2 regions of the Micromonospora sp. WMMB482 genome follow, and region 2 is predicted to be linked to the other one. Evidence: riboswitches for the same ligand, from Rfam matches in the RefSeq annotation. Region 2 holds a riboswitch; the other holds the start of a gene.
What was found. Region 2 has a riboswitch for thiamine pyrophosphate ahead of KSK32_RS04440 (ECF transporter S component). Riboswitches for the same ligand answer to the same signal wherever they lie in the genome.
Positions count from the first base shown of each region.

Region 1: linked by a shared signal. The riboswitch ahead of thiE (thiamine phosphate synthase) and the one ahead of KSK32_RS04440 (ECF transporter S component) in region 2 are both predicted to bind thiamine pyrophosphate.

Region 1 covers NZ_JAHOPD010000020.1:1,425,486-1,431,059, forward strand. The annotation lists gene KSK32_RS07485 (thiamine phosphate synthase) at 1-150, opposite strand, end outside; gene KSK32_RS07490 (thiazole synthase) at 216-998, opposite strand; gene thiS (sulfur carrier protein ThiS) at 995-1,195, opposite strand; gene thiO (glycine oxidase ThiO) at 1,186-2,316, opposite strand; gene thiE (thiamine phosphate synthase) at 2,310-2,936, opposite strand; TPP riboswitch at 2,931-3,042, opposite strand; gene KSK32_RS07510 (DUF559 domain-containing protein) at 3,161-4,072, shown strand; gene KSK32_RS07515 (aldo/keto reductase) at 4,838-5,574, opposite strand, start outside.
Region 2 covers NZ_JAHOPD010000020.1:775,009-780,582, forward strand. The annotation lists gene KSK32_RS04420 (acyl-CoA dehydrogenase family protein) at 1-219, opposite strand, end outside; gene KSK32_RS04425 (DUF6328 family protein) at 328-831, opposite strand; gene KSK32_RS04430 (sugar isomerase domain-containing protein) at 924-1,673, opposite strand; gene KSK32_RS04435 (alpha/beta fold hydrolase) at 1,670-2,506, opposite strand; TPP riboswitch at 2,583-2,689, shown strand; gene KSK32_RS04440 (ECF transporter S component) at 2,765-3,355, shown strand; gene KSK32_RS04445 (ABC transporter ATP-binding protein) at 3,477-4,982, shown strand; gene KSK32_RS04450 (energy-coupling factor transporter transmembrane protein EcfT) at 4,979-5,574, shown strand, end outside.

The sequences.
Region 1 (5,574 bases), 650 kb from region 2:
CGCGAGGCGCTCGGGGCGGGGCAGGTCCTTCTCCCGCAGCACCACCCACCGCACTCCCCCACCGACGGCACCCGCGACCACATCGACGAGCGACCCCCGGACGGCACGTCGATCGGTCAACACGACGACCCCGGTCGGGCCGGCGTAGATCTTGGTACGCGGCTGCCCCTCCAGGGGGGCTTCCGTACCAGGATCGGCCGCGACACCGGCGGCGGTCACAGGTCGGGCCGCCCGTCGTCGGGAGTGGACGCCAGGGCGTGGAAGCGGCGGGCGATACGGCCCGCGCCGTACGCCAGGCGCCCGGCCTCGACCGCGTACCGCATCGCCGTGGCCATCGCCACCGGCTCGGCGGCCCGGGTCACGGCGCTCGCCAGCAGCACCGCGTCGCAGCCCAGCTCCATCGCCAGCGCGGCGTCGGAGGCGGTGCCGATGCCCGCGTCGAGTACCACCGGCACGTCGACCGCCTGCCGGATCAGCCGGATGTGGTGCGGGTTGCCGATGCCGAGTCCGGAACCGATCGGCGACCCGGCCGGCATCACCGCCGCGCACCCCACGTCGGCCAGCCGACGCGCCAGCACCGGATCGTCCGAGGTGTACGGCAGCACGGTGAACCCGTCCGCCACCAGCTCCTCGGCGGCGCGCAGCAGCTCCACCCCGTCGGGCAGCAGCGTGCGCTCGTCGCCGATCACCTCCAGCTTCACCCAGTCGGTGTCGAACGCCTCCCGGGCCAGGTGCGCCGTCTTCACCGCCTCCACCGCGGTCCGGCAGCCGGCCGTGTTCGGCAGCAGCCGTACGCCACACCGCTCCACCAGGTCGAGCAGTCCGCCCGACCCGCCGGGCGTGGTGTCCACCCGGCGCAGCGCCAGCGTCACCAGCTCGGTACCGGAGGCGCGGATCGCCTGCTCCAGCGCGTGCAGGTTGGCCGCGCCGCCGGTGCCCAGAATGAGCCGGGAGCCGAACGTGACCCCGCCGATCTCCAGCGTGGACACCCCGCTCACCCGCCCTGGGTGGCACTGAGCACCTCGACGCGGTCGCCGTCGCGCAGCACGCTCGCCGACCAGCCGCCGCGCGGCACCACCTCGCCGTTCACCGCGACCGCGAGCCCGCGCTCCCGGTCGGTGACGGTGCGGACCACCTCGGCCACTGTGACGCCCTCGGGCAGCGTCCGGCCGAGGCCGTTGACGATCAGTTCCACGTGCGCTCCTTCCCGAAGCGGTCCGGGGTGAAGGGGGCGAGCGCGGGATCCGGCTCGCCGGAGACGATCAGCTCGGTGACCAGGCCGGCGGTGACCGGGGTGAGCACGATGCCGTGGCGGTGGTGCCCGGTCGCGGCGAGCACGCCCGGCCGACCGGGCAGCGGCCCGATGATCGGCGCGTTGTCGGGTGTACCGGGGCGCAGCCCGGCGACGGCCTCCACCAGCTCGTACTCGACGAGTTCCGGCACCAGCTCCGCGGCGGCGCGCAGCAGCGTCAGCACGCCACCGGCGGTGACAGCGGTGTCCGCGCGCTCCTCGACTGTCGCCCCGACCACGACCTCCCCGCTGGCCCGGGGCACCAGGTAGACCGGCTCGCTGTCCGCGTACCCCCGGATCACGTGCCGGAAGCCCGGCGGACCGCCACCCGGCGCGCGCAGCCGCAGCACCTGGCCCTTCACCGGCCGGACCGGCAGGCCGGTCAGGCCCGCCGCGCCGCATCCGGCCGCGACCACCGTGACCCCGGCATCCACCTCGGACAGCGCGCCGACGCGGGCCGGGCGCAGCTCCACCCCGGCGCGTTCCGCGGCCGTGCGCAGCGCGGCGACCAGCCGCCGCGGGTCGACCTGGTGGTCGCCGGTGGCCACCGCGCCGCCGCGCACCCGCGGCGCCAGCGCCGGCTCGCGGTCGCGCAGCTCCGAGGGGCGCAGCGGCGTGATCGGCAGTCCCAACCCCAGTTGGTACGACCACAGCCGCCGCGCCTCGGCCAGGTCGTCGGCGGTGAGCCCGACGACGAGCGTGCCCTCGGTGCGGTACCCGAGGTCGACGCCGCTCGCCCCGGCCAGCTCGGCGGCGAAGCCGGGCCAGCGGGCGGCGGAGGAGACGAGCAGCGCGGTCAGATCGCGTTCCCCGAAGTACGCCTCGGCGACCGGCGACAGCATCCCGGCGGCCACCGACGAGGCGCCCGACCCGGGCCGGTCGTCGTGCACCACCACTCGTAGTCCGCGCTGCGCGCACCGCCATGCGATCGCCCACCCCACCGGCCCGCCCCCCACCACCGCCACGTCGGTAAGGAAGGGCCCCCTGTTAACGCCTCCGGTAGAGGAAGGGCCCCCTCTTAACACGTCAGCGCCCGCAGTAGCTCGGCGGTGGCGGACGCGGGATCGGCGGCCAGGCTGAGCGCGCCGACCACCGCCACCCCGTACGCCCCGGCGGCCCGCAACGCCGGCACGCTCGCTGCGGTCACCCCGCCGATCGCGATCACCGGCACGCCGACCGCCTCGGCGACCGCGCGTACCCCCTCGGGGCCGATCGGGTCCGGCAGGCCGGACTTGGTGGTGGTGACGTGGCACGGGCCGACGCCCAGGTAGCTCGCGCCCGCGTCCACCGCCGCGCGGGCGCCCACCGGCTCCCGGGCGGTCGCGCCGAGCACCGCGTCCGGTCCGAGCACCCGGCGCGCGGCGGCCACCGGCAGGTCGTCCGCGCCGACGTGGCCCCCGGCTGCGTCCACCGCGAGCGCCACGTGCAGCCGGTCGTTGACCAGGCACAGTGCCCCGTACGGCCGGCACGCCTCGGTCACCCGGCGCGCCAGCTCGTACGCCTCACGGTCGGTGGCGTCGTCCTCCACGCGCACCTGCACGACGAGTTCGGCGCCCGCCACGGGCAGGGTGGCACTCAGCACGGCGAGCGGGTCACGCCCCGGCCGGGTGTCGGTGATGAGATGCAGTCGTCCCAGGGACAGCACGGCAACGCTCCTCCCTGCGCCGGCATTACCCGGATCAGGTTCGACGGTCGGGGGCTCCCAGCCCCCCTCTCAGCCCGGTCCGCACCAGGCTCCCGTGGGTCACTTGCGGCCTACCGTACGACGCCTCCCGCCCGTACGGAAGCCCGCGTGAGGTTTTTCCCAGGAACCGTTCACACGGCGGATCGGGACAGCAGGTGACCGTCTGATCACGACACGCTGCCGGGATGTCCGTTCCCGCCCGTGTCCCGCGCCGCCTGGTGGTCCTGCCGTTCCGGGGCGGCCGTGCCGTCTCCGAAGGACTGCTCACCTGGACGATGCTGCGCGGGCCGACGTGGGTCCGCCTGCTGCCGGACGTGTACGTGCACCGGGACGGATACCGCGCCGACGACCACCGGATGTGGTGCGAGGCGGTGGCGTTGCGCCTGCCGCCGGGTGCCGTGCTGGCGGGACGCAGCGCCGCCTGGTTGTCCGGCGCGGACGTGCTCACCCGCGACGCGCCGGTCACAGTGCTGCTGCCGACCGCCGCTCGACTGCGACCGCACCCACGGTTGCGGGTGGTCCGGTCGCCGCTGCCGGAGCGGGACCGCACCCTCGTCGGCGGGCTGCCGGTCACCACCCCGCTGCGTACCGCTTTCGACCTGGGTCGACAGGGCTCACTCGGCGAGGCGTTGGTCGCCGTCGACGCGCTGCTGCGTCGCCGGATCGTGCAGCTGCCCGTCCTGCGGGCCTACGCCGCCGACCGCCCGGGCTGGCCGGGCGCTCCACTGTTGCGCGAGGTGCTGGCGCTGGCCGAGCCGTTGAGCGAGTCCCCGATGGAGACGCGGCTACGGCTGCTCCTCCTCGACGCCGGCCTCGGCCCGCTCACCGCTCAGTACGAAGTGCACGCCGGCGGGCGCTTCGTGGCCCGGGTGGATCTGGCCTGGCCGGCACTCCGCCTCGCGGTCGAGTACGACGGCGACCACCACCGGGAACGGGCTCACTTCCGGCGGGACGTGGCGCGCCTGAACGCGCTGCGCGCGGCCGGCTGGGTCGTGCTGCGGTTCACGGCCGACGACGTGCTACGCCGGCCGGACGCCACAGTCGCCCTGGTCCGCCAGGCCCTGGCAGAACGTCGCGCCACCGCGGCAGACCACTGATCCGCAGCCCGCAGCCCACAGTCCAGCCCCGAGTCCCGCCCCGCCGCGCCCCGGCCCGGCCAACCGCCACCCGGTGCCTGGCCGAGCCGAGCCGGGCCGAGCCGGGCCGAGCCGGGCCGAGCCGGGCCGAGCCGGGCCGCCCGAGACGCCACGGGCGTCAGAAGGCCGCTCGCAGACACCTATGGCGTTCCACTCGCGGCTGAATCTGGCGACGAGTGGAACGCCATAGGTGTCTCAAGGTCCTCTTGACACCCATACCGTTCCACCCATCGTGAGCGCTGCCTCTGAGCGGAACGCCATGGGTGCCTCCGCGCGCGGGCGGGCCCCGGTGGGCGCACGCCCGCCGTGCGGGGCAAGCCACGACGCTCGCACGCCCACGAGCGGGCGGACCGCACACGCGGACGGACCCAACGCGCGGACGAGCCGAACGCGCGGGCGGACCGCACACGCGGACGGACCCAACGCGCGGACGAGCCGAACGCGCGGGCGGACCGCACACGCGGACGGACCCAACGCGCGGACGGGCCGAACGCGCGGACGGGCCGAACGCGCGGACGGGCCGAACGAGCGCGGGCCCGACGCGCGGGCGGGCCCCGGTGGGCGCACGCCCGCCGCGCGGGGCAAGCCACGACGCTCGCACGCCCACGAGCGGGCGCCCCTGCGACGCACGGGCGGACCGCACACGCGGACGGACCGCACACGCGGGCGGGCCGAACGAGCACGGGCCCGACGCGCGGGCGGGCGCGCCGGTGCCCGGCAGGGTCGTCAGAGGATGGCGTCCAGGGCGTCCAGGTCCTCGTCGGTGGGCTGCCAGGTGCCGGCTTCGGCGTTGGCCTTCACCTGCTCGGGAGTGGTCGCGCCGGCGATCACCGACGTCACGGCGGGACGGGCCGCGAGACCGCCGATGGCCACCTGGAGCATGCTGATCCCGCGCTCGGCCGCGTACGCCTCGATGGCCTCGATGACGTCCCAGCGCGCGGCGGCCAGCCGCTCGGCGTACCGGCCGCCACCGGCCAGGCGGCTGCCCGCCGGGGGCGCCTCGCCCCGCTTGTACTTGCCGGTGAGCAGCCCGTTGGCGAGCGGGAAGAACGGCAGCATCCCGAGGCCGAACCGCTCGCAGGCCGGGATCACCTCGTCCTCCACCCCGCGCTCCACCAGCGAGTAGTGGTTCTGCGCGGAGATGAACCGGGTACGCCCCTGCGAGGACGCGGTCCAGTCGGCGTCGGCGATCTGCCACCCGGCGAAGTTGGAGTTGCCCAGGTAGCGCACCTTGCCGGCGGTCACCAGGTCGTCCAGCGCGGCGAGCGTCTCGTCGATCGGGGTGCCCGGGTCGGGCTCGTGCATCTGGTACAGGTCGATGTGGTCGGTGCCGAGCCGGCGCAGCGACGCCTCGACCGCACGGGCGATGTAGCGGCGGGCGCCCCGGGCGCCGTGGTCCGGCCCGTTCGCGCCGTGCATGTCCATGCCGAACTTGGTGGCCACCACCACGTCGTCGCGTCGGC
Region 2 (5,574 bases):
GGCCACCTCGGCCGGGTCGGGGCGGGGCCACGGGTCGATCAGGTCGAGCCGGAACCGGCCGAGGAACAGTTCCTTGCCGAAGCTGGGCCGGTCCCAGGCCGACTCGCGGGCCGCCTCGGCGACCTGGCGGGCCTCCTTCTCGGACACCTGGCCCGCCTCGGTGGGCAGCGGCCCCGCACCGTCTGGTGACTCGGGCCGGCTGTTCTGTGTCGTGGTCACGGCTGCCTCCTCGTCGGTCCGGCTGCGTCGACGCGTTCGACGAAAACGACGCTACCCCCGGGTGTTACCCAGGGGTAGCGTCGCGTGCACGTCCGATTTGGCGGACCGTCAGTCGCCGGACAGCGTCTGCGGGTCGTCGTCCTCGTCGTCGATGTCGTCCTCGCCCCAGTTGCGGCGGCTGAACGGCAGGATCGCCCAGAAGGTCAGGAACCAGATCCCGGTGACCGCGCTGAGCCCGAACGCGACCGGCCGGGGCAGCACGAAGTCGGTGACCAGCAGGACCGCGCTGACCATCGCGATCAGCATGAAGAACAGGCCGCCCGAGGCCATCCGGTGGGCGAAGCGGACCAGCTCCGGCTTGCGTCCCTGACGGAACAGGGCCCGGTGGAACGCGACCGGCGAGATGATCATCGCGGCTGCGGCGGCAGCGGCCAGCAGCGCCACGATGTAGACGTCGCGCTGGAAGTCGGTGGTCCGGGTGAAGGCGTTGCTGAACGGCATCGTCAGCAGGAAGGCGAAGAGGATCTGCACGCCGGTCTGCGCGACCCGCAGCTCCTGCAACAGGTCGGCGAAATTGCGCTGCCAGCGCTGCTTCTCGGATTCCTTGGACAACTCGTGAACCTCCGGTGAAGACGGCACGGCCGGTGGGTGAACGCCCACCGGCAGGACCGCCTGTGCCCCGTACGGGCGATCACGAAACCGGTTCAGGAACCGCGGCGGATCCGGCCCGCGTACCGTGCCTCCAGCTCGGCGTTGTGCTCGTCGCCGCCGGTGATGTTCGCGGACAGATAGACCGGTGGGCGCTGCCCCGCCGCGACCAGCCGGGCCACCACCTCGGCCACGATCTGCTGGGCGAGCAGCGCCGCGGTGATCGAGGAGACCGCGCCGACCGCGCCGCCGCCCGGCAGCGGCAGCGTGGCGTCGCCGTACGGGGCGCCGTTGTCCAGCACCACGTCGGCGAAGTCCGCGAGCTTCCGGCCGGACGGGTGCCGCGAGGTCATCCGGCCCGAGTGCTGCGCCGAAGTGATCGCCACCAGCCCGTGCCCGCGTTCCTTCACGATGGACGCGAACTCGACCATCGCCCCGTTCACGCCCGAGTTCGAGGCCAGCACGAAGACGTCCTGCGGCCGGATCGGCGCCAGCTCGTAGAGGCGGTGCGCCACCGCCGGGTCGCGTTCCAGCTTCGGGCCGAGCACGTCGGCCGGGTCGCCGCCGATCAGCACCAGGTCCCGCAGCGCGATCCGGTTGGTGGGCACCAGGCCGCCGGCCCGCCCGGCGATCTCCATGGCCAGCGCCTCGGAGTGCCCGGTGCCGAACGCGTGCACCACACCGTCGGCTTGCAGCGCCGCCGCGATCAGGTCGGCCGCGGCGGCCACGTTGCGCCGCTGCTCGGCCGCGACCCGGCCGATCGTCTCGGTCACCACCGTCAGGTATGCGTCGGCGCTCACCGTCATGCCTCCTCCGTTCCTGCGCACCGGGCGAGGATCGCCTCGGCCAGCGGGCCGGGCGCCTCGTCCGGGATCCAGTGACTGACCCCTGGCAGCACCACGAACCGGTAGTCACCGGTGACGTGCGCGGCGCACGCCTGCGCGGCAGTCCGGCCGATCGCCACGTCCTTGTCGCTCCACACGAATGTGGTGGGCACCCCGACCGGGGCGACCGCCTTCATGTCCGTCCCGGTCATCGCGCGGTACCAGTTCAGCGCCGCCGTCAACGCCCCCGGCTCGCGCATCGGCTCGGCGTACCGGGCGACCGTGCCGGCGTCGCCCACGCCGCTCAACAACTTGCGCAGCGTGGCGCCGTGCCACGCCAGCAGCACCTTCTCCGCCGTACCGGGCTTGCGGAACAACGCGATGTAGGCGGACTTGACCTTCTGCCGCGGGTCGGTGGCGAGCGCGTGGCCCATGGCGGCCGGGTGCGGCACCGACACCGCGGTCAGCGTCCGGACCCGCTCCGGGTGCGCCGCCGCCAGGCCCCACGCCACGATCGCGCCCCAGTCGTGGCCGACCACGTGCGCGCCTGTCACCCCGAGGGCGTCGAGCACCGCCGCCGCGTCGGCCACCAGCTCCGGGATCCGGTACGCCCCGACGTCGGCCGGGCGCGCGCCGGGCGAGTAGCCGCGCTGGTCGAGCGCGTACGTGCGCAGCCCGGCGGCGTGCAGCGCGGGCGTGACGGCGTCCCACTCGCCGGAGTGCTGCGGGAAGCCGTGCAGCAGCAGGACCGGGTCACCGCCCTCGGGGCCGCCGGCGCGTACCTCGAACGTCAGTCCCCGCGCATCCACCAGCATGATCGCCACCATACCGACACTCGCCCTGCTGGGCCGGGAGCCGTGGTCGGTGCTAGCGTCTGCGACGAGACAACTTCACATCCGACAGGGGAGCGCACAGCGCTGAGAGTGCGGGCCGGTGCCCGCAGACCCTCGAACCTGATCTGGGTAATGCCAGCGCAGGGAGTTCGGTCGACCTCCAGCCGCGTCGCCGTCCGGTGACCACCGGGCGCGGCGTGCGTCTTCTCCTGGTTCACCTCGACGAACTGGGAGCCAACCGTGAACCACACCGACAGCAACCGCTGGCGTACCGTCGACATCGTCGTCGCCTCGGTCATCGCCGTCACCTTCGGCGTCGTGTTCCAGCTCTGGAACATCCTCTGGAAGGGCAGCGACGGGCCGTTCGCCTTCTTCGCCCCGCTCCAGTCGGTCATGTACGGCGTCTGGCTCATCCCGGCCGTGCTGAGCGCGCTGATCGTCCGCAAGCCGGGTGCGGCGCTGCTCACCGAGACCGTCGCCTCGACCGTCTCGGTGCTGCTCGGCTCCCCGTACGGCGCGATGGCGATCCTGCAGGGCGCGGTGCAGGGCCTGGGTGTGGAGAGCGTCTTCGCGGCCACCCGGTACCGCAACTACCGGCCGGTCACGGCGGCGCTGGCCGGGGCGGCGGGCGGCCTCTTCGCCACCGTGTTCGACGTCCTCTACTGGTACCCGGCCACGAGCTGGACGACCTTCCGGCTGCCGTACATCGCCTTCGGTGTGCTCAGTTGCCTGCTGGTGGCCGGCCTGGGCGCGGTGGCCCTCACCCGCGCGCTGGCGAACACCGGCGTCCTGGACCGCTTCCCCGCCGGCCGCGACCGCGCCCTGGTCTGAGGCTCGCCTCGCCCCGCCCCGGTGATCAAGGAGTTCGCGTCCGCCGGGCACGGTTTCCCGGACGCGAACTCCTTGATCACGCAGGCTGGGCCGGGAGACCGGGAGAGGGGGTGGGTGGTTCGTGAGCGGGGTGGTGCTGCGGGGGTTCGGGTGGCGGCACGGGGGACGTCGGCGGTGGGCTCTGCGCGGGGTGGATCTGCGCGTGGAGAGCGGCGAGCGGGTGCTGCTGCTCGGACCCTCCGGCGCCGGCAAGAGCACGCTGCTGGCCGCGCTGGCCGGGCTGCTGCCGGAGGACTCCGGCGAGCAGGAGGGCACCGTCGAGATCGACGGGCTGGACCCGCGCAAGGCCCGCGAACGCGTCGGCATCCTGTTCCAGGATCCGCAGACCCAGCTCGTCATGGCCCGCTCCGGCGACGACGTGGCGTTCGGGCTGGAGAACCGCGGCGTACCCGCCGACGAGATCTGGACCCGCGTCGAGGAGGCGCTGCGCCGGGTCGGCTTCCCGTACGACAGGGACCGCCCGACCGCCGCGCTCAGCGGCGGCGAGCAGCAGAGACTGGCGCTGGCCGGCACGCTCGCGCTGCGCCCCGGGCTGCTGCTGCTCGACGAGCCCACCGCGAACCTCGACCCGGCCGGCGCCACCCTGATCCGCCGGGCCGTCGCGAACGCGCTCGACCCGGACACCACGATGGTCCTGGTCGAGCACCGGGTCACCGAGGCGCTGCCGCTGGTCGACCGCGTCGTGGTGCTCGAACCCGGCGGCGGGGTCCACGCCGACGGGCCGCCCGAGACGGTCTTCGCCGCGCACGGCGACGCGCTGGCCGCCGCCGGGGTCTGGGTACCCGGCCACGTCGCGCCGCCCCGGCACGCCACCGCGCCAGCCGGCGACGTGCTGCTCACCGCCGACCGGCTCGGCCTCCCACCCCGGCTGGCCCCCACCGACCTCCGGGTACGCGCCGGCGAGGCGCTCGCCGTCCTCGGCCCGAACGGGGCCGGCAAGTCCACGCTGGCGCTGCTCCTGGGCGGCCTGCTGAAGCCCGGTACCGGCACCGTGACCGCGTCGGCCGAACTCGCCGGGCGGGACGCCCGCACTCCCCCGCACCGCTGGCGGGCACCCGCGCTGGTCCGCCGGATCGGCTCGGTGTTCCAGGATCCGGAGCACCAGTTCGTCACCGCCACGGTCCGCGACGAGCTGGCGCTCGGCCCCCGCCGGACCGGTCAGCCCGAGCCGGCGGTGGCCGCCACCGTCGACGGGTTGCTGGACCGGCTGCGACTGGACAAGCTGGGCGGCGCCAACCCGTACACCCTCTCCGGCGGCGAGGCGCGGCGGCTGAGCGTGGCGACGGCGCTCGCCACCGCGCCCCGCCTGCTGATCTGCGACGAGCCCACGTTCGGCCAGGACCGGCGCACCTGGCTGGAGCTCGTCGACCTGCTCGCCGAGCTGCGCGACGCCGGCCACGGCGTGGTAGCGGTGACCCACGACGAGGACTTCGTCGCCGCGCTGGCCGACCGCACGCTCACCCTGCACCGGTCACCGTCGGACGCGGAGCATTCCCCCGGTGGGCGGCCCTCGGCCGGTGCCGAGCGCTCGGGCGACGACGGTCCGGCTGCCGGACGTGCGCCGTGATCGACCTCGAACCGGTCGCCGCGCCCGGCGCGCCGCTGGCCCGCCGCAACCCGGTGGCGAAGCTGGCCGCCGCGCTGGTCTTCACAGTGATCCTGGTGGCGACGCTCGACCCGGTGGCCCCGGCCATCGCCATCGCCGTCGAACTCGCGGTGCTGCCGCTGTTCGGTGTCCGCTACCGGGTGCTGGCCCGGCGGGCCTGGCCGCTGCTGGCCGGCGCCGTCGGCATCCTCGTCACGCTGGTGCTCTTCGCGGCCGACCGCTCCGGCCCGGTGCTGCTCCAGGCCGGGCCGGTCCTGGTCACCGAAGGCGTCCTCGTCACGGCGCTTGGTCTGGTGCTGCGGATGGTCGCGGTGGCCCTGCCCGGCATCGTCGTGTTCGCCACCACCGACCCGACCGACCTGGCCGACGCGCTGATCCAGAACGCGAAGGCGCCCGCCCGGTTCGCCGTCGGGGCGCTGGCCGCGTTCCGGATGGTGCCGCTGCTGGAACAGGAGTGGCGGATGATCAGCATGGCCCGCCGGGCCCGCGGCGTGGACGCCGGCCGCAACCCGGTGGCGAAGCTGCGGCTGTTCGCGTCCACCGCGTTCACGCT